3 regions of the Kluyvera sp. 142486 genome follow, and region 2 is predicted to be linked to each of the others. Evidence: predicted binding sites of a transcription regulator. Region 2 holds the regulator's gene; each other region holds the start of a gene.
What was found. The regulator Fur, encoded in region 2, represses iron uptake genes when iron is present. The targets are predictions, from matches to a motif close to ATAATAATGAGAACNACTATCAA.
Positions count from the first base shown of each region.

Region 1: bfd (bacterioferritin-associated ferredoxin) is a predicted target of Fur. The motif match lies at 3,348-3,370, and genes of this name have one in related genera.
Region 3: zupT (zinc transporter ZupT) is a predicted target of Fur. The motif match lies at 4,607-4,629, and genes of this name have one in related genera.

Region 1 covers NZ_JBKHUI010000003.1:23,222-29,956, reverse strand. The annotation lists gene fusA (elongation factor G) at 1-1,965, shown strand, start outside; gene tuf (elongation factor Tu) at 2,035-3,219, shown strand; gene bfd (bacterioferritin-associated ferredoxin) at 3,405-3,599, shown strand; gene bfr (bacterioferritin) at 3,672-4,148, shown strand; gene ACLGE8_RS04270 (prepilin peptidase) at 4,132-4,605, opposite strand; gene rpsJ (30S ribosomal protein S10) at 4,984-5,295, shown strand; gene rplC (50S ribosomal protein L3) at 5,328-5,957, shown strand; gene rplD (50S ribosomal protein L4) at 5,968-6,573, shown strand; gene rplW (50S ribosomal protein L23) at 6,570-6,735, shown strand, end outside.
Region 2 covers NZ_JBKHUI010000004.1:268,491-275,225, forward strand. The annotation lists gene seqA (replication initiation negative regulator SeqA) at 1-92, opposite strand, end outside; gene ybfF (esterase) at 275-1,039, shown strand; gene ybfE (LexA regulated protein) at 1,169-1,462, shown strand; gene fldA (flavodoxin FldA) at 1,613-2,143, shown strand; gene fur (ferric iron uptake transcriptional regulator) at 2,435-2,887, shown strand; gene chiQ (ChiQ/YbfN family lipoprotein) at 3,001-3,336, opposite strand; gene chiP (chitoporin ChiP) at 3,386-4,792, opposite strand; gene glnS (glutamine--tRNA ligase) at 5,258-6,735, opposite strand, start outside.
Region 3 covers NZ_JBKHUI010000006.1:4,654-11,388, forward strand. The annotation lists gene tolC (outer membrane channel protein TolC) at 195-1,622, shown strand; gene ACLGE8_RS08430 (DUF1190 family protein) at 1,802-2,482, shown strand; gene ACLGE8_RS08435 (glutathionylspermidine synthase family protein) at 2,488-3,648, shown strand; gene ygiD (4,5-DOPA dioxygenase extradiol) at 3,652-4,440, opposite strand; gene zupT (zinc transporter ZupT) at 4,636-5,409, shown strand; gene ribB (3,4-dihydroxy-2-butanone-4-phosphate synthase) at 5,473-6,126, opposite strand; FMN riboswitch at 6,234-6,383, opposite strand; gene ubiK (ubiquinone biosynthesis accessory factor UbiK) at 6,505-6,735, shown strand, end outside.

The DNA of each region.
Region 1 (6,735 bases), on a different contig from region 2:
GACTGGATGGAGCAGGAGCAGGAACGTGGTATTACCATCACTTCCGCAGCAACTACTGCATTCTGGTCTGGTATGGCTAAGCAGTATGAACCGCACCGCGTAAACATCATCGACACCCCGGGGCACGTTGACTTCACTATCGAAGTAGAACGTTCCATGCGTGTTCTTGACGGTGCGGTAATGGTTTACTGCGCAGTTGGTGGTGTTCAGCCACAGTCTGAAACCGTATGGCGTCAGGCTAACAAATATAAAGTTCCACGTATTGCGTTCGTTAACAAAATGGACCGTATGGGTGCGAACTTCCTGAAAGTTGTTGGTCAGATCAAAACCCGTCTGGGCGCGAACCCTGTTCCGCTGCAGCTGGCAATTGGTGCTGAAGAAGGTTTCACCGGTGTTGTTGACCTGGTGAAAATGAAAGCCATCAACTGGAACGAAGAAGACGCAGGCGTTACCTTCACTTATGAAGATATCCCAGCAGACATGCAGGACCTGGCTGACGAATGGCACCAGAACCTGATCGAGTCCGCTGCAGAAGCTTCAGAAGAGCTGATGGAGAAATACCTGGGTGGTGAAGAACTGACTGAAGAAGAGATCAAAAAAGCTCTGCGTCAGCGCGTTCTGAACAACGAAATCATCCTGGTAACCTGTGGTTCTGCGTTCAAGAACAAAGGTGTTCAGGCGATGCTGGATGCGGTAATTGATTACCTGCCATCCCCAATCGACGTACCTGCGATCAATGGTATCCTGGACGACGGTAAAGACACTCCGGCAGAACGTCACGCAAGCGACGATGAGCCGTTCTCTGCACTGGCGTTCAAAATTGCTACCGACCCGTTTGTTGGTAACTTGACCTTCTTCCGTGTGTATTCTGGTGTGGTTAACTCTGGTGATACCGTACTGAACTCCGTGAAAACTGCACGTGAGCGTTTCGGCCGTATCGTACAGATGCACGCTAACAAACGTGAAGAGATCAAAGAAGTTCGCGCGGGCGACATCGCTGCTGCAATCGGTCTGAAAGACGTAACTACCGGTGACACTCTGTGTGACCCAGATGCGCCTATCATTCTGGAACGTATGGAATTCCCAGAGCCGGTAATCTCCATCGCAGTAGAACCAAAAACCAAAGCTGACCAGGAAAAAATGGGTCTGGCTCTGGGCCGTCTGGCTAAAGAAGACCCATCATTCCGCGTATGGACTGATGAAGAATCTAACCAGACCATTATCGCCGGTATGGGTGAACTGCACCTCGACATCATCGTTGACCGTATGAAACGTGAATTCAACGTTGAAGCGAACGTCGGTAAACCTCAGGTTGCTTACCGCGAAGCGATTCGCGCGAAAGTTACCGATATCGAAGGTAAGCACGCTAAGCAGTCTGGTGGTCGCGGTCAGTACGGTCATGTTGTTATCGACATGTACCCACTGGAGCCGGGTTCTAACCCGAAAGGCTACGAATTCATCAACGACATTAAAGGTGGTGTAATCCCTGGTGAATACATCCCAGCCGTTGATAAAGGTATCCAGGAACAGCTGAAATCTGGCCCGCTGGCTGGTTACCCGGTTGTTGACATGGGTGTTCGTCTGCACTTCGGTTCTTACCATGACGTTGACTCCTCTGAACTGGCGTTTAAACTGGCAGCTTCTCTGGCGTTTAAAGACGGCTTTAAGAAAGCGAAACCAGTTCTGCTTGAGCCTATCATGAAGGTTGAAGTAGAGACTCCTGAAGAGAACACTGGTGACGTTATCGGTGACTTGAGCCGCCGTCGTGGTATGCTCAAAGGTCAGGAATCCAACGTGACTGGCGTTGTGATCCACGCTGAAGTTCCGCTGTCCGAAATGTTCGGTTATGCAACTCAGCTGCGTTCACTGACCAAAGGCCGTGCTTCTTACTCCATGGAGTTCCTGAAGTACGACGATGCGCCGAACAACGTTGCTCAGGCCGTTATTGAAGCCCGTGGTAAATAATCCACAGGATTAAAACCTAAGTCCCGTGCTCTCTCCAAAGGGGAGAGCACTATAGTAAGGAATATAGCCGTGTCTAAAGAAAAATTTGAACGTACAAAACCGCACGTTAACGTCGGCACCATCGGCCACGTTGACCACGGTAAAACTACCCTGACTGCTGCAATCACTACCGTACTGGCTAAAACCTACGGCGGTGCTGCTCGTGCTTTCGACCAGATCGATAACGCACCAGAAGAAAAAGCTCGTGGTATCACCATCAACACTTCCCACGTTGAATATGACACCCCGACTCGCCACTACGCACACGTAGACTGCCCAGGCCACGCCGACTATGTTAAAAACATGATCACCGGTGCTGCGCAGATGGACGGCGCGATCCTGGTTGTTGCTGCGACTGATGGCCCTATGCCACAGACTCGTGAGCACATCCTGCTGGGTCGTCAGGTAGGCGTTCCTTACATCATCGTGTTCCTGAACAAATGTGACATGGTTGATGACGAAGAGCTGCTGGAACTGGTTGAAATGGAAGTTCGTGAACTTCTGTCCCAGTACGACTTCCCAGGTGATGACACCCCAATCATCCGTGGTTCTGCTCTGAAAGCGCTGGAAGGCGAAGCAGAGTGGGAAGCGAAAATCATCGAACTGGCTGGCTTCCTGGATTCTTACATCCCAGAACCAGAACGTGCTATCGACAAGCCGTTCCTGCTGCCAATCGAAGACGTATTCTCCATCTCCGGTCGTGGTACCGTTGTTACCGGTCGTGTAGAACGCGGTATCATCAAAGTTGGTGAAGAAGTTGAAATCGTTGGTATCAAAGAGACTGCTAAGTCTACCTGTACCGGCGTTGAAATGTTCCGCAAACTGCTGGACGAAGGCCGTGCTGGTGAGAACGTTGGTGTTCTGCTGCGTGGTATCAAACGTGAAGAAATCGAACGTGGTCAGGTTCTGGCTAAGCCAGGCTCTATCAAGCCGCACACCAAGTTCGAATCTGAAGTGTACATTCTGTCCAAAGACGAAGGCGGCCGTCATACTCCGTTCTTCAAAGGCTACCGTCCACAGTTCTACTTCCGTACTACTGACGTGACCGGTACCATCGAACTGCCAGAAGGCGTTGAGATGGTAATGCCAGGCGACAACATCAAGATGGTTGTGACTCTGATCCACCCAATCGCGATGGACGACGGTCTGCGTTTCGCAATCCGTGAAGGCGGCCGTACTGTAGGTGCGGGCGTTGTTGCTAAAGTAATGAGCTAATTATTTATTAATTAGTTTTGCACTTGAAAAGGGCACTTCGGTGCCCTTTTTGCTTTTTTGGTATTTGTCCCGGCAATATTTTCCGCACGATTTGATCCCTTATTTCACGTGACTTCCCGCGTCTGGCTATTGTAATCATAATTATTCTCACTTACACTTTGTTCAGAAATTGAACGGGAGTGGTTATGTACGTTTGTTTGTGTAATGGCGTCAGCGATAAAAAAATTCGCCAGGCAGTACGCCAGTTTCATCCGCAGTCTTTCCAGCAATTAAGAAAATGCATTCCTATTGGAAATCAATGTGGTAAGTGCGTCCGCGCTGCGCGAGAGGTGATGGAAGACGAATTAATGCAAATGCCAGAGTTCAAAGAGATCGCCTAAGCTCGGATTTCTTTTTTGACATCCCTGTAGCCCGTTCTACGCTTCAATAAGTGGAAGCGGAGGGTCTATATAATGAAAGGTGATGTTAAGATAATAAATTATCTCAATAAATTATTGGGAAACGAGCTTGTCGCAATCAACCAATACTTTCTCCATGCGAGAATGTTCAAAAACTGGGGCCTGATGCGCCTCAACGATATTGAATACCACGAATCCATTGATGAAATGAAACACGCCGATCAGTACATCGAGCGTATTCTGTTTCTTGAAGGGATCCCTAATCTGCAGGACCTTGGCAAGCTGCATATCGGCGAAGATGTCGAAGAGATGCTGCAGTCTGACTTAAAGCTTGAACTGGACGGCGCGAAGGATCTGCGTGAAGCCATTGCCTACGCTGATAGTGTCCATGACTACGTCAGCCGCGATATGTTGATTACTATCCTCACCGAGGAAGAGCATCACATTGACTGGCTGGAGACCGAACTGGATCTGATCGGCAAAATTGGTCTGCAGAACTACTTACAGTCGCAAATCAAGGTTGAAGGCTAAAAGCCGATACGCCTGCCATAATAAAACCCGCCGCTCCCAGAAATGGTCCAAATGGCAGCGGGTTTTTTATATTCTCCGCCTGATGTAGCCACAGCGCTTTCCCCACAATAAAGGCACACGCCAGCAGTGTAGCTACCAACACAAGCAGCGGTAGAGATTGCCAGCCGTGCCAGGCGCCGAGTGCCGCCACATACTTCACGTCACCATACCCTAAGCCTTCACGGTGCCGCAGTGCGCGGTATCCCCAGTAAAAGAGTGCCATCGTGCAATAGCCTGCAATCGCTCCCCATAACGCTTCGTTACTTCTTGTTGGGTTCAGGCAGAGCTGGCTCAAGAGCCCGCCCCAAAGAAGAGGGCAGGTGAAGGCGTCACGTAAAAAACCGGTGCGGTAGTCTTGCCAACACAGGATGACGTTGAGTACGGCATAGAGAAGATAGAAGGGGAGGGCCGGAAGCATCATTTTGGTTTCCATAAGGGGCTATGCCGGCAGTGTGCGAGGTGAAGGGAAGAGCGGCAACAGCTGATGTGCCTTTTCACGATACGCTATCCAGACGAACACGCACCGTTGCCCTTTGTGCAGCAATTATGCGAACTGCCTTCCGGGCTTTGCTGACTAATTTATAAACGCGACTTGCTTAGTATGGGTATACGTGTATAATGCGCGGGCTTGTCTAATATAGACAGCGGTTCAATATGAACCACCGGTACTGCGTAAGCGATACCAGACAATGTTCCCAATTGGGGAACTCTGTAAGAACGGTTACACTCTCCCATCAATCGTAATGGGTTTGAGGAGTAACTATTTCGTCTATAAAATAATTGGAGCTCTGGTCTCATGCAGAACCAAAGAATCCGTATCCGCCTGAAAGCGTTTGATCATCGTCTGATCGATCAATCAACCGCGGAAATCGTCGAGACTGCTAAGCGCACTGGTGCGCAAGTCCGTGGTCCGATCCCGCTGCCGACCCGCAAAGAGCGCTTTACCGTTCTGATCTCCCCGCACGTCAACAAAGACGCGCGTGATCAGTACGAAATTCGCACTCACAAGCGTCTGGTTGACATCGTTGAGCCAACTGAAAAAACCGTTGATGCTCTGATGCGTCTGGACCTGGCTGCCGGTGTAGACGTGCAGATCAGCCTGGGTTAATCAGGTCATCGAGCGATTGAGAGGTTGATACAATGATTGGTTTAGTCGGTAAAAAAGTGGGTATGACCCGCATCTTCACTGAAGATGGCGTTTCTATCCCAGTAACCGTTATCGAAGTTGAAGCAAACCGCGTTACTCAGATCAAAGATCTGGCTAACGATGGCTATCGCGCTGTTCAGGTTACCACTGGTGCTAAAAAAGCTAACCGTGTAACCAAGCCGGAAGCTGGTCACTTCGCTAAAGCTGGCGTAGAAGCTGGCCGCGGCCTGTGGGAGTTCCGTCTGGCAGATGGTGAAGAATACACCGTTGGTCAGGACATTAGCGTTGAACTGTTTGCTGACGTTAAAAAAGTTGACGTAACCGGTACCTCTAAAGGTAAAGGTTTCGCTGGTACCGTTAAGCGCTGGAACTTCCGTACCCAGGACGCTACTCACGGTAACTCCTTGTCTCACCGCGTTCCGGGTTCTATCGGTCAGAACCAGACTCCGGGCAAAGTGTTCAAAGGCAAGAAAATGGCAGGTCAGATGGGTAACGAACGTGTCACCGTTCAGAGCCTTGACGTAGTACGCGTTGACGCTGAGCGCAACCTGCTGCTGGTTAAAGGTGGTGTTCCGGGTGCGACCGGTTGCGACCTGATCGTTAAACCAGCTGTGAAGGCGTAAGGGGATAGCAATGGAATTAGTATTGAAAGACGCGCAGAGCGCGCTGACTGTTTCCGAAACTACCTTCGGTCGTGATTTCAACGAAGCGCTGGTTCACCAGGTTGTTGTTGCTTATGCAGCTGGTGCTCGTCAGGGTACTCGTGCTCAGAAGACTCGTGCTGAAGTAACTGGTTCAGGCAAAAAGCCATGGCGCCAGAAAGGTACCGGCCGTGCGCGTTCAGGTTCTATCAAGAGCCCGATCTGGCGTTCAGGTGGCGTGACCTTCGCTGCTCGTCCACAGGACCACAGTCAAAAAGTTAACAAAAAGATGTACCGCGGCGCGCTGAAAAGCATCCTGTCCGAACTGGTACGTCAGGATCGTCTGATCGTTGTCGAATCATTCTCTGTTGAAGCGCCTAAAACTAAGCTGCTGGCACAGAAACTGAAAGACATGGCTCTGGAAGATGTGCTGATCATCACCGGTGAGCTGGACGAAAACCTGTTCCTGGCTGCGCGCAACCTGCACAAGGTTGACGTACGCGATGCAACTGGTATCGACCCGGTTAGCCTGATCGCCTTCGACAAAGTCGTAATGACTGCTGATGCTGTTAAGCAAGTTGAGGAGATGCTGGCATGATTCGTGAAGAACGTCTGCTGAAGGTGCTGCGCGCACCGCACGTTTCTGAAAAAGCGTCTACTGCGATGGAAAAAACCAATACCATCGTTCTCAAAGTTGCCAAAGACGCGACCAAAGCAGAAATCAAAGCTGCTGTGCAGAAACTGTTTGAAGTCGAAGTCG
Region 2 (6,735 bases):
CGCCGTAAAATGTCGGACGCGCTCTCGCCAATGTGCAGAGTGTGAGCCGCAATATAGCGATAGAGCTCGTCATCAACTTCGATCGTTTTCATCTTAATCCGGTGCGATAATTTTTCTGAATACAATTCATTGGGATTATAAAGTCAAAACCCAACAGCGGGTAGCGCCAAACCAGGAAGACGGCAAAATTCGGAGGAGTTCCTCTCTTGCCCCTGAGCGTTAGAATGTCCAACATGATACCCTAACCCGACAATGCGAAAAAAAGAACTTTGCTATGAAATTGAATGTCCGAGCGCAATCTGCACAAAACCTGCACAATAATTCTCCCATCGTTCTCGTCCACGGGCTGTTCGGTAGTCTGGACAATCTTGGCATCCTGGCGCGCGACCTGGTCTCCGACCACGATATCCTCCAGGTAGACATGCGTAACCACGGTTTGTCGCCGCGTGCCGATGAGATGACCTACTCCGCAATGGCGCAGGATCTGCTCGATACCCTCGATGCTAACGGCATTGAGAAAGCGACGGTTATCGGCCATTCCATGGGCGGTAAAGCGGTGATGGCGCTCACCGCGCTGGCCCCAGAACGCATCGACCGACTAGTGGCGATTGATATTGCCCCCGTGAATTATCAGGTCCGTCGTCACGATGAGATTTTTGCCGCCATTAATGCGGTGACTAACGCGGGCGTGGCAACCCGCCAGCAGGCCGCCACGGTGATGCGCGAGTACCTTAAAGAAGAAGGCGTGATTCAGTTCCTGCTGAAATCCTTTGTTGACGGTGCCTGGCGATTTAACGTGCCTGTGCTGTGGGAACAGTACCCGCATATCGTTGGCTGGGAGACTATCCCGGCCTGGGACCACCCTGCCCTGTTCATCCCTGGCGGCAATTCGCCGTACGTGACCGAAGCCTATCGTGACACGCTGCTGGCTCAGTTCCCGCAGGCAAAAGCGCATGTTATTGCCGGCGCGGGCCACTGGGTTCATGCCGAAAAACCGGAAGCGGTGCTGCGAGCGATTCGTCGCTACCTCGCCGAGTGATTAAAAATGCATCGACCGCGCGCCAGAATGGCCGTGGTCGTTGGCGTGTGGGCCCCACTGATGTATGATTGCGCGCTGTCTGCACCGGGCACCGCCCGGTAGCTTGTTTCCCCGAAGTCACTCAGAACCATGGCAAAAGAACAAACGGACCGTACGACCTTAGATTTGTTCGCAAATGAGCGTCGGCCGGGAAGACCAAAAACCAATCCGCTTTCGCGTGACGAACAGCTGCGCATTAATAAGCGTAATCAGTTAAAACGCGACAAAGTGCGCGGTCTGAAGCGCGTGGAGCTGAAGCTGAACAACGAAGCCGTTGATGCACTCAACGAGCTGGCGACTGCCCGTGATATGAGCCGGAGTGAACTCATCGAAGAGATTCTGATGAGCCAACTGGCCCAACTGCACGGACAGGGGAAAGTCTGAAAAATCCCCCAAAATACGCTTTCATGTAGCAGAGTGTGCAGTCCGGCACGATAGCGGTTTCCGCGCACCTCTCTGTTCTGCTATGATTGCCCTTATCTGTGGGCAATAAGCCACCACCATATCATTAAGTTTCAAGAGGTTATTTTACTCATGGCAATCGTTGGCATCTTTTTCGGTAGCGATACCGGGAACACCGAAAATATCGCAAAAATGATTCAAAAACAGCTTGGTAAAGATGTCGCTGACGTTCACGACATTGCCAAGAGCAGCAAGGAAGATCTGGAAGCATTCGACATTCTGCTGCTGGGTATCCCAACCTGGTACTACGGTGAAGCGCAGTGCGACTGGGATGACTTCTTCCCTACGCTAGAAGAAGTGGACTTCAACGGTAAGCTGGTTGCGCTGTTTGGCTGCGGCGACCAGGAAGACTACGCGGAATACTTCTGCGACGCACTGGGCACCATTCGCGACATCATTGAACCACGCGGCGCGACTATCGTAGGCCACTGGCCGACCGCGGGCTACCATTTCGAAGCGTCTAAAGGTCTGGCAGATGACGACCACTTTGTGGGTCTGGCTATCGATGAAGACCGTCAGCCAGAACTGACCGCCGAGCGCGTTGAAAAATGGGTTAAGCAGGTTGCAGAAGAGCTGCACCTGGATGAGATCAAAAACGCCTGATTATCCTGCGGCACGATGATAAATCGTGCCGCATTAATAGGTAAAAGCAATTAAAATAATAGCTACAATTTTTTAACTTTTGAGCGCATACCTGTACAATATCTTCTGATTTAGCGCGGTCTCATCGTCAGTTTGTCGGTGAAGCCTCGTTTTTGAAAGCTTAGTTTACCCGGCTCTTGCTGTTTTCATTTCAATAGGGTCATTCTATAATGAGACGCATTAATTCGGGTGCATTCTCTGTGATACTTTCGCTGATGGAAGTTAATCGTTTAGCAACAGGACAGATTCCGCATGACTGACAATAACACCGCATTAAAGAAGGCTGGCCTGAAAGTCACACTTCCACGGTTAAAGATTCTGGAAGTCCTTCAGGAACCGGATAACCACCATGTCAGCGCGGAAGACTTATACAAACGCCTGATCGACATGGGTGAAGAGATTGGTTTAGCCACGGTTTACCGCGTATTGAACCAGTTTGATGACGCCGGTATCGTCACCCGTCACAACTTTGAAGGCGGTAAATCCGTTTTCGAGCTGACCCAACAGCATCACCACGATCACCTGATCTGCCTCGACTGCGGCAAAGTGATCGAGTTCAGCGATGATTCCATTGAAGCTCGCCAGCGTGAAATCGCGTCGAAGCACGGTATCCGCTTAACGAACCACAGTCTTTATCTTTACGGTCACTGCGCTGAAGGCGACTGCCGTGAAGATGAACACGCGCATGACGCGGTAGCAAAATAAGCGTACTGTGTGCGTCTCGAAAACCAGCCTAAGCGCTGGTTTTTTTATGCCCTGCTTTACGATATCCATAAAAAAACCGCTGCAAGCAGCGGTTTTTTGTTGTCAGCATAAGCTTATTTCTGTGGCGTGTTGTTGCTGCGAATTTCCTGCCAAATCTTATCGCAGTTCTTCGCTACCGCTTCGTCATTACCCATTTTTCTGGCGTTAATGCATTTCTGGTAATCAATAACGCGCACGCTTTCCTGGTTTGCGAACTGCTCGTGCGCTTTCTCTTGCTTCAGCACATTTAGCACGCTCTGGCAGGCCTGAATTTTATCCGGGTTGCCTTCTGCAGTGTTAATACAGGCGCTGTAGGCATCCTTCAGCTTGCTATCTTCCTTCGGTGCAGGTGATTGCGCACAGGCGGTTAACCCAGCGGCCATCAGCGCAACAATAATCAATTTTTTCATACGATGAGCCTCTTAACAGCGGCAGAGGTCTCCCCCTGCCGCGTTAGCATCAGAAAATAGTGAACGGTGCGATAACCATAAATTTCACGTCACGCTCATCCTGGAAGATGTTGCCGTAACCGCCGCCCCAGCTTGGAATATCGGAGTGGTTGTCATACTGAGTGAAGTGCAGTTTGAACAGCGTGCCTTTTGCGCGGCCATCCTGTACGGTGTAGGCCACATCGAGGCTGTAGGCAGACTCTTTGATCTTGTTATTCTTGTCGTAGAACTCGTCCGGGCTCATCTGCCAGGTCGCTGGCTTAGCATCCCATGCGTAAACGTAAGAAGCACCCACCGCCCAACCCGGCAGATCCCAGTTTTTCAGATCATACATGGTGCCAAAGAAGACCGCTTTTTCGCCGTTGGCGTTGAAGTCAGAGCGGTTATCCCACCAGATATCCAGACGACCGTTAGAGGACGCGTAGGTTGGCGTCATACGCTGCAGGAAGTAACCCTGCTGACCCTCTGCTTTAACCCAGGTCCCTTCCAGACGGAAGTCGAACACTTCTTGCAGCTTGTAGCCGAAGGTTAACGCTTGCAGCCACGCGGTACCGTCATAGATATCGTTGACGCCGTGATCGCTCACCTTGTCACGCGTACCGTAGAACTGATAGCTGGTGGTCAGCGGGCCGCCAGGGATATCAAATTTGTAGCTACCTTTGGCGAAGTACTGATCGATATAGCCTTCCGCCTGACCAAATGCGGCTTCCAGCACGAGGTCATTTTTGAAATCGTATTTCGCACCGATGGAGTGCAGGTAATCGACTTTGGTCTTCTTATCGTTCTGATAGAAGTTGTCCATTTCAAGGTGCCATGGCGCCTTGTAGTTGTTCGTCCACATGTAGGAGAAGCTCAGCGCGCCAGCATCGCCGTAGTCGAAGTTAGCACCGGCTTCAGCACCCTGATAGGTACCAGGCATAAAGCTCCAGTGTGGTGCCAGCAGCGTTTGACCGGTTGGCTGGATGTAACCTGCGCGAGCCCATGTTGGCCCTAATTTAAATTTAGCTGCCGCTTTGTACAGGCTGATACCGCTCTTATCGCCGCTGTAGTCTTCGCTGTAGCCTTTGTTCTTAGAAGAGAACGCAATTTCGTTCGGGTGACCACTGCCGTTATCTTCCGCCATTTCAATCGCGGTGAACGCAGCAATATCAATACCGAACATGTCGGCAGCATAGCCAGACTGGAAGTCGAGGTTGGCATTCCAGGTGGAGTGAGAAAGGTTGGTTTTATATTTATCGTGATCGGTAACGTCTTTACGGTCACGTTCGCGCTGCCAGTAATAGATGCCGCCGGTCAGTGTAGAATCGTCGATGAAGCCTTCTGCTTTTGCTTCCGGAGTCATCATAAAGCCTGACATTGCTGTCACACCGGCGATAGCCAGCGCCAGCGTACTACGTTTGCCACTAAACGTACGCATAGTTATATCCTCTTTGACTTTTAAAAATGCCGCTGCAAAGCAGAAGGCAAAAAAATAAAACTGATAAAAAGGTACTGCTAAGAAATTGTGTTTCACTACACCTACAGACTATTTTTCGCGACGCGAATTATCAATCCTTTTCCGCAACGAGAGTGCAGGATTATGACAAAGCGCACATATTTGGTTTCCATTTGTAACAGGGTGCGTTACTGCAACATCTTCGCGCCAAGCCTTGCCGGGCCTGATAAAAATGTGAATGAGACCGTTTACATTAGACTTTTGTAACAAGCGGGATTAAAAGCGCGGGGATACTTAGAGGTAGAATAATTGCATTAATTCGCTTCGCGAAACTATAAGAGATCGTATTTTTCATCCGAAAGTAACATTATCATTCAGTGAAAGAGAACCTCTGGCGGCAGGCGAAAAAAAACGCCGCAAGCGCGGCGTTTTTATCAGGGTAAGGAATTAACCTACCCAGGTATCACGCAGACCGACGGTGCGGTTAAATACCAGCTTCTCTGCGGTGGTATAACGGCTGTCGAGGCAGAAGTAACCCTCACGCTCGAACTGGAACGCTTTACCGGCCTCAGCGGCCTGCAGAGAAGGCTCAGCGTAGCCCTGCTTGATAACCAGTGACTCTGGGTTCATCACCGACAGGAAGTCTTCTGCGGCACCTGGGTTTGGCACGCTGAAGAGACGGTCGTACAGACGAATTTCAACCGGCAGCGCATGTGCTGCGCTAACCCAGTGAATCACGCCCTTCACTTTACGGCCATCTGCTGGGTCTTTGCTCAGAGTGTCGGCATCGTAGGTACAGAAGATGGTGGTGATATTGCCTTCCGCATCTTTCTCTACGCGCTCTGCTTTCACCACGTAGGCGTTACGCAGACGAACTTCTTTACCCATCACCAGACGCTTGTACTGCTTGTTGGCTTCTTCACGGAAGTCCGCGCGGTCGATCCAGATCTCAGCGCTAAACGGCACTTCACGGCTACCCATCTCCGGCTTATTCGGATGGTTAGGCATAGAAACCAACTCGCTTTCGCCCTGCGGGTAGTTTTCGATAACCAGTTTAACCGGGTCGATAACCGCCATCGCACGCGGGGCGTTTTCGTTGAGATCTTCGCGAATGCAGGATTCCAGGGAAGCCATCTCAATGGTGTTGTCCTGCTTGGTGACGCCGATGCGCTTACAGAACTCACGGATGGACGCGGCGGTGTAACCACGACGACGCAGACCGGAGATGGTCGGCATACGTGGGTCATCCCAGCCTTCTACGTGTTTTTCCATTACCAGCTGGTTCAGCTTACGCTTGGACATCACGGTGTATTCCAGATTCAGGCGCGAGAATTCGTACTGGCGCGGGTGAACCGGAATGGTGATGTTATCCAGCACCCAGTCGTACAGACGACGGTTGTCCTGGAACTCCAGCGTACACAGGGAATGCGTGATACCTTCCAGCGCATCGCTGATGCAATGGGTGAAGTCGTACATCGGGTAGATGCACCACTTGGTACCGGTCTGGTGGTGATCGGCAAATTTAATGCGATACAACACCGGATCGCGCATCACGATAAACGGTGATGCCATGTCGATTTTCGCGCGCAGGCAAGCCGTGCCCTCGGCAAAACCGCCGGTACGCATTTTTTCGAACAGCGCCAGGTTCTCTTCTACGCTGCGATCGCGGTACGGGCTGTTTTTGCCCGGCGCGGTCAGCGAGCCGCGATATTCGCGGATCTGCTCAGGCGTCAGTTCATCAACGTACGCCAGACCTTTGTTGATCAGTTCAACCGCATAGGCATGCAGCTGATCGAAGTAATCAGAGGAGTAGCGAACGTTGCCAGACCAGTGAAAACCTAACCACTCGACGTCGTTTTTGATGGACTCAACGTATTCGATGTCTTCTTTGACTGGGTTGGTGTCATCGAAACGCAGGTTGCACT
Region 3 (6,735 bases), on a different contig from region 2:
TAATTGTGGTGAAATTGTGGATTTAAAATCCGTTTGTCTTAGGATCCACTCTCTCTGTGGTAGATTGGTGCAAATTAACGCCAGATGGCACATTACGACAACTTTTTAACGTGGCAGACTCTGGTACAATCGGCGAATATTTTTTCTGTGAATTAGATCAGCGCTAAGCTTCACAACAAGGAATGCAAATGCAAATGAAGAAATTGCTCCCCATCCTTATTGGTCTGAGCCTTACGGGTTTCAGTACAATGAGCCAGGCAGAGAACCTGTTACAGGTCTATCAGCAGGCACGTACCAGTAACCCAGATCTCCGTAAATCCGCAGCAGACCGCGATGCCGCATTCGAAAAGATCAACGAAGCGCGTAGCCCGCTGTTACCGCAGTTAGGTTTGGGTGCCGATTATACCTATACCAATGGCTTCCGCGACAATAACGGCGTGAACTCCAACGCAACCAGCGGCTCGCTGACGTTAACGCAAAGCCTGTTTGATATGTCCAAATGGCGTGCTCTGACCCTGCAGGAAAAAGCGGCAGGCATCCAGGACGTGACCTATCAAACCGATCAGCAGACGCTGATCCTGAATACCGCCACGGCGTACTTTAACGTGTTGAGCGCAATTGACTCGCTCTCCTATACCGAAGCGCAGAAACAGGCGATTTACCGCCAGTTGGATCAAACCACTCAGCGCTTTAACGTGGGCCTCGTGGCGATTACCGACGTGCAGAACGCCCGTTCACAGTACGATACCGTACTGGCGAATGAAGTGACCGCGCGTAACAACCTCGACAACGCCGTTGAAGCACTGCGTCAGGTGACCGGTAACTACTACCCAGAGCTGGCGTCTTTGAACGTCGACAGCTTTAAAACGGACAAACCGCAGGGCGTTAACTCGCTGCTGAAAGAAGCGGAAAACCGTAACCTCTCCCTGTTGCAGGCTCGCCTGAACCAGGACCTGGCGCGTGAACAGATTCGCCAGGCGCAGGACGGCCATCTGCCGACGCTGGATTTGAACGCCTCTACTGGGGTGTCCAACACCTCCTACAGCGGTTCTAAAACCCGTAATTCATCTCAGTACGACGACAACGATGCCGGCCAGAACAAAATTGGCCTGAGCTTCTCCCTGCCGCTGTACCAGGGCGGGATGGTTAACTCACAGGTGAAACAGGCGCAGTACAACTTCGTCGGCGCCAGCGAGCAGCTTGAAAGCGCGCACCGCTCCGTCGTGCAGACCGTGCGTTCTTCCTTCAACAACATCAATGCCTCTATTAGCAGCATCAACGCCTACAAACAGGCCGTGGTTTCTGCGCAGAGTTCATTAGACGCGATGGAAGCGGGTTACTCCGTGGGTACGCGTACTATCGTTGACGTGTTGGATGCAACCACCACGCTGTACAACGCTAAGCAGCAGCTCTCCAGCGCGCGTTATAACTACCTGATCAACCAGCTGAATATCAAAAATGCGCTGGGTACGCTCAACGAGCAGGATCTGATTGCGCTGAACAATGCGCTGGGTAAAAACGTCGCAACCTCTACCGACAGCGTTGCGCCACAGAATCCGCAGCAGGACGCTTCAGCAGACGGCTATACCTCTCCGGCGACCAGCAAAGCGCGTCTGCGCTAAGGCCTCTCGCCGTATTGAAAAGGGTTCGCTTTTAGCGAGCCTTTTTTCATTCTCTTGCGCTAACGTAAGGCAACGTAAAGATCCGCCGCTTTACGCCCTTCTTCGCTTCATTTTCAACCACTCATCCACTATCCTGAGCGTTATTGCAATACCACTCTACTGGGTCCAGGAAGAACACAATGAAACGGACGAACAATATTCAACACGCCGCCTTCCGTAAAAGCTGGGGCGCGCGTCACCTCACGCCGGTCGCATTAGCCGTTACCGCGGTATTCATGCTGGCAGGCTGTGAAAAAACTGACGAAACCGTCACCCTGTATCAGAACGCGGACGACTGCTCAGCAGCGAATCCGGGCAAAAGCGCCGAGTGTAAAACCACCTTCGATAACGCGCTGAAAGAAGCCGAACGTACCGCGCCGAAGTACGCCAGCCGTGAAGACTGCGTCGCTGAATTTGGCGAAGGCCAGTGCCAGCAGGCACCAGCTCAGGCCGGTATGGCACCTGCCAGCGGTGAAAACCAGGCGCAGGCGCAAAGCAGCGGCAGCTTCTGGATGCCGCTGATGGCGGGCTACATGATGGGCCGTATGATGAGCGGCGGCATGGGCGGCTACCAACAGCAACCAGTCTTCACCTCGAAGAACCCATCCAGCCCGGCCTACGGTAAATACACTGATGCCGGCGGTAAAAACTACGGTGCAGCGCAGCCAGGCCGTTCGATGAACGTACCGAAAACCGCCATGGCGCCAAAACCGGCAACCACCAGCACCGTGACTCGCGGCGGCTTCGGTGAGTCCGTGGCGAAACAGTCCACCATGCAGCGTAGCGCGTCGGGCACCACCACCCGTTCAATGGGTGGCTGATTAACATGGAAAGAATCAGCATTACTGAACGCCCGGACTGGCGTGAAAAAGCGACAGAGTACGGCTTCAACTTTCACACCATGTACGGCGAGCCGTACTGGAGCGAAGAAGCTTACTACAAGCTGACGCTGGCGCAGGTTGAAAAGCTGGAAGAGGTTACCGCTGAACTGCACCAGCTGTGCCTGAAAGTGGTTGAGCGCGTCATCGCCAGCGATGAACTGATGGCGAAGTTCCGCATTCCAAAGCACACCTGGACCTTCGTCCGTCAGTCATGGCAAACGCAGCAGCCGTCGCTCTACTCGCGTCTCGATCTGGCGTGGGACGGCACCGGTGAACCGAAGCTGCTGGAAAATAACGCCGATACGCCAACGTCACTGTACGAAGCGGCTTTCTTCCAGTGGATCTGGCTTGAAGATCAGATCAACGCGGGCAACCTGCCGGAAGGCAGCGATCAGTTCAACAGCCTGCAGGAAAAGATCATCGAGCGCTTCAACGTGCTGCGCGAACAGCACGGCTTCCAGCTGCTGCACCTGACCTGCTGCCAGGACACGGTGGAAGATCGCGGTACCGTGCAGTATCTGCAGGACTGCGCCGCTGAAGCCGGCGTGGCGACCGAGTTCCTCTATATTGATGAGATCGGTCTGGGCGAAAAAGGCCAGTTTACCGATCTGCAGGATCAGGTCATCAGCAACCTGTTCAAGCTCTATCCGTGGGAATACATGCTGCGCGAGATGTTCTCTACCAAGCTCGAAGATGCTGGCGTGCGCTGGCTGGAACCGGCCTGGAAGAGCATCATCTCTAACAAAGCGCTGCTGCCGCTGCTGTGGGAGATGTTCCCGGATCACCCAAACCTGCTGCCAGCCTATTTTGCCGAAGACGATCATCCAGAGATGGACAAATTCGTGGTGAAGCCTATCTTCTCCCGCGAAGGCGCAAACATCTCGATCGTTGAGAACGGTAAAACCATCGAGCAGGTGGAAGGGCCGTACGGTGAAGAGGGGATGATCGTGCAGCAGTTCCATCCGCTGCCGAAATTTGGTGATAGCTACATGTTGATTGGCAGTTGGCTGATTAACGACGAACCGGCTGGGATTGGCATCCGTGAGGACAGAGCGTTGATCACTCAGGATCTGTCACGCTTCTACCCCCACGTTTTCGTCGAATAATCGTTAACCGATTAGCACCGACAGCATACTTAAGGAGCCCATTTCGATACCGTCTACCGGGATCGTGATGGGCTCTTCGCCATCCCAGGCCCCCAGCACATAAAGCAGCGGCAGGAAGTGATCCGCCGTTGGGTTCGACAATGAACCGCCTTCATGCATCAGATAGTTCACCAGCGGATGCTGCTCTACCGGCCCTTTCCAGTCCAGGTTTGCCTTCACATAGTCGTTAAACGACGTTGCCCATGGGTAAGGCGTTGAATCACCGTGCCATTTCGCCGTACGCAGGTTGTGCACCACGTTGCCGCTCGCCACCAGCATAATGCCTTCATCGCGCAGGCTCGCCAGCTTACGACCCATTTCAAAGTGCCACGCCGCTGGCTTAGTGCTGTCGATACTCAGCTGCACCATCGGGATGTCCGCATTCGGGTACATCTTAATCAGCACGCCCCAGGAGCCGTGATCGAAGCCCCAGGCTTCTTTATCCAGCGCCACCGGAACCGGTGCCAGCAGCTCTACCAGCTTCTGCGCCAGCGCCGGGGAGCCCGGAGCCGGGTAATGGGTATCGTAAAGCGCCTGCGGAAAACCGCCGAAATCGTGGATCGTTTTCGGGGTTTCCATCGCCGTCACGCCCGTGCCGCGGGTAAACCAGTGCGCAGACACCACCACGATCGCTTTCGGACGCGGTAAGGTTTCGCCAAGGTGCTGCCAGGTACGGGTATAGAGGTTATCTTCCAGTACGTTCATCGGGCTACCGTGACCTAAAAACAGTGCTGGCATTCGGCTACGAGACATGATGTTATCCTTCCAGAGGGAATAATTGAATAACACCACATTAACCTGTTTTGAGTGAGGATAAACTCAGATAAGCGTGATGATGATCTTCAGAAAATTTGAATGTAAGGATGAAGTAAAGAATAGCGTCGCCTCTCGCCACGGCTGACGATTTTCAATATCATGAATGATAATCATTATCATAAGGAGTAAGCGATGTCGGTACCGCTGATTCTGACATTACTGGCAGGAGCTGCCACCTTCATTGGTGCAATACTCGGGGTTATCGGACAAAAACCGTCCAACCGAGTACTCGCTTTTTCACTCGGCTTCGCCGCCGGCATTATGCTGCTGATCTCCTTAATGGAGATGCTGCCCGCCGCGCTCGACGCTCCCGGAATGTCGCCGGTATTGGGCTACGGGATGTTTGTCGTTGGCCTGATTGGCTATTTCGCCCTCGATCACATGTTGCCGCATGCGCATCCGCAAGATTTGATGCAGAAAAACACCCAGCCGCTGCCGCGCAATATCCGCCGCACCGCCGTGCTGTTAACCCTCGGCATCAGTCTGCACAACTTCCCGGAAGGTATCGCCACCTTCGTCACCGCCAGCAACAACCTTGAGCTTGGCTTCGGCATTGCGCTCGCCGTGGCGCTGCACAATATTCCTGAAGGGCTGGCGGTTGCCGGGCCGGTCTATGCCGCCACGGGCTCAAAGCGTAAAGCGGTATTCTGGGCGGGGATTTCCGGTATGGCAGAAATACTCGGCGGCGTGCTGGCGTGGGCGATCCTTGGCAGCATGGTGTCACCGGTGCTGATGGCCTCGATTATGGCGGCCGTCGCCGGGATTATGGTCGCCCTTTCCGTCGATGAACTCATGCCGCTGGCCAAAGAGATTGACCCTAACAACAACCCCAGCTACGGCGTGCTGTGCGGCATGTCGGTTATGGGGATGAGCCTGGTGATTCTGCAGTCGATGGGCATTGGCTAACGTCAGGCAATAAAAAAGCCCGGTGCGTATCGCAAACCGGGCTTCATCACGTAGGCCGCTAGATTAGCTGGCTTTACGCTCGTGTTCACGACGGTAGGCCACCAGATCTTCGATGGTCACCAGCGCCATGTTATGTTTCTTCGCAAACTCGATGCACTCTGGCGCGCGTGCCATGGTGCCGTCGTCGTTGGTCAGTTCACACAGCACGCCTGCTGGTTTAAAGCCTGCCAGCGTCACCAGATCGATAGTCGCTTCGGTGTGACCACCACGGGTCAGTACGCCACCCGCCTGCGCGCGCAGTGGGAAAACGTGACCAGGACGGTTCAGATCGGAAGGTTTCGCATTGTCGGCAATCGCCGCGCGAACGGTGGTCAGACGGTCAGCGGCAGAAACGCCGGTGGTCACGCCGTGAGCCGCTTCGATGGTGACGGTAAAGCCGGTGCCGTAGGCGCTGGTGTTGTTTTCTACCATCATTGGCAGTTCCAGCTGTTTACGACGTTCGTCGGTGAGACACAGACAAACGATGCCGCTACCGTGACGGATAGTCAGCGCCATTTGTTCAACGGTCATGTTTTCGGCGGCAAAGATCATGTCGCCTTCGTTCTCGCGATCTTCGTCGTCCAGCACCATCGCACCGCGACCTTCGCGCAGAGCAACAAGCGCGTTTTCAACGCGTTCGAACGGAGTACCAAAAGAGGAAAGTAGCGTCTGATTCATGGTAAAAAAACCTCATTAATATTATGGTTACCAGAATCAGGGCAGTCTTAGGAGTGCCGATATAACGGCAAATAGATAACGCGAGCGGGTGCTTAACCCAACTGAGTCGTTACTCTCTCCCATCCGGACTCTAACCGTCGGCCCCGGAATTACACCGGATCTGCTGACCTTCCCATGTTCATAGGAAGCGCTCGCGGGCTTTCAGCCGTAGCTGATTTACCGCCGGTGGGGAATTTCGCCCCGCCCTGAGAATAAGCGTACTCACTATAACGCCAATGACTATCTTCGGCAATGCATAAGCTTCGAACAATTCTGGTTTATCGCACCGGGATAAGACACTACAATAGCCTTCATGCCGACAGAATCAGGGAACAAGAGATGATCGACCCGAAAAAAATTGAACAAATTGCCCGCCAGGTCCACGAGTCCATGCCGAAAGGTCTGCGTGAGTTCGGTGATGATATTGAGAAGAAAGTTCGTCAGGTGATCCAGTCGCAGCTGACGCGCCTTGACGTGGTGAGCCGTGAAGAGTTTGACGTGCAGACTCAGGTTCTGCTGCGTACGCGTGAGAAGCTGGCGCTGCTGGAACAGCGGATTAGCGAGCTGGAA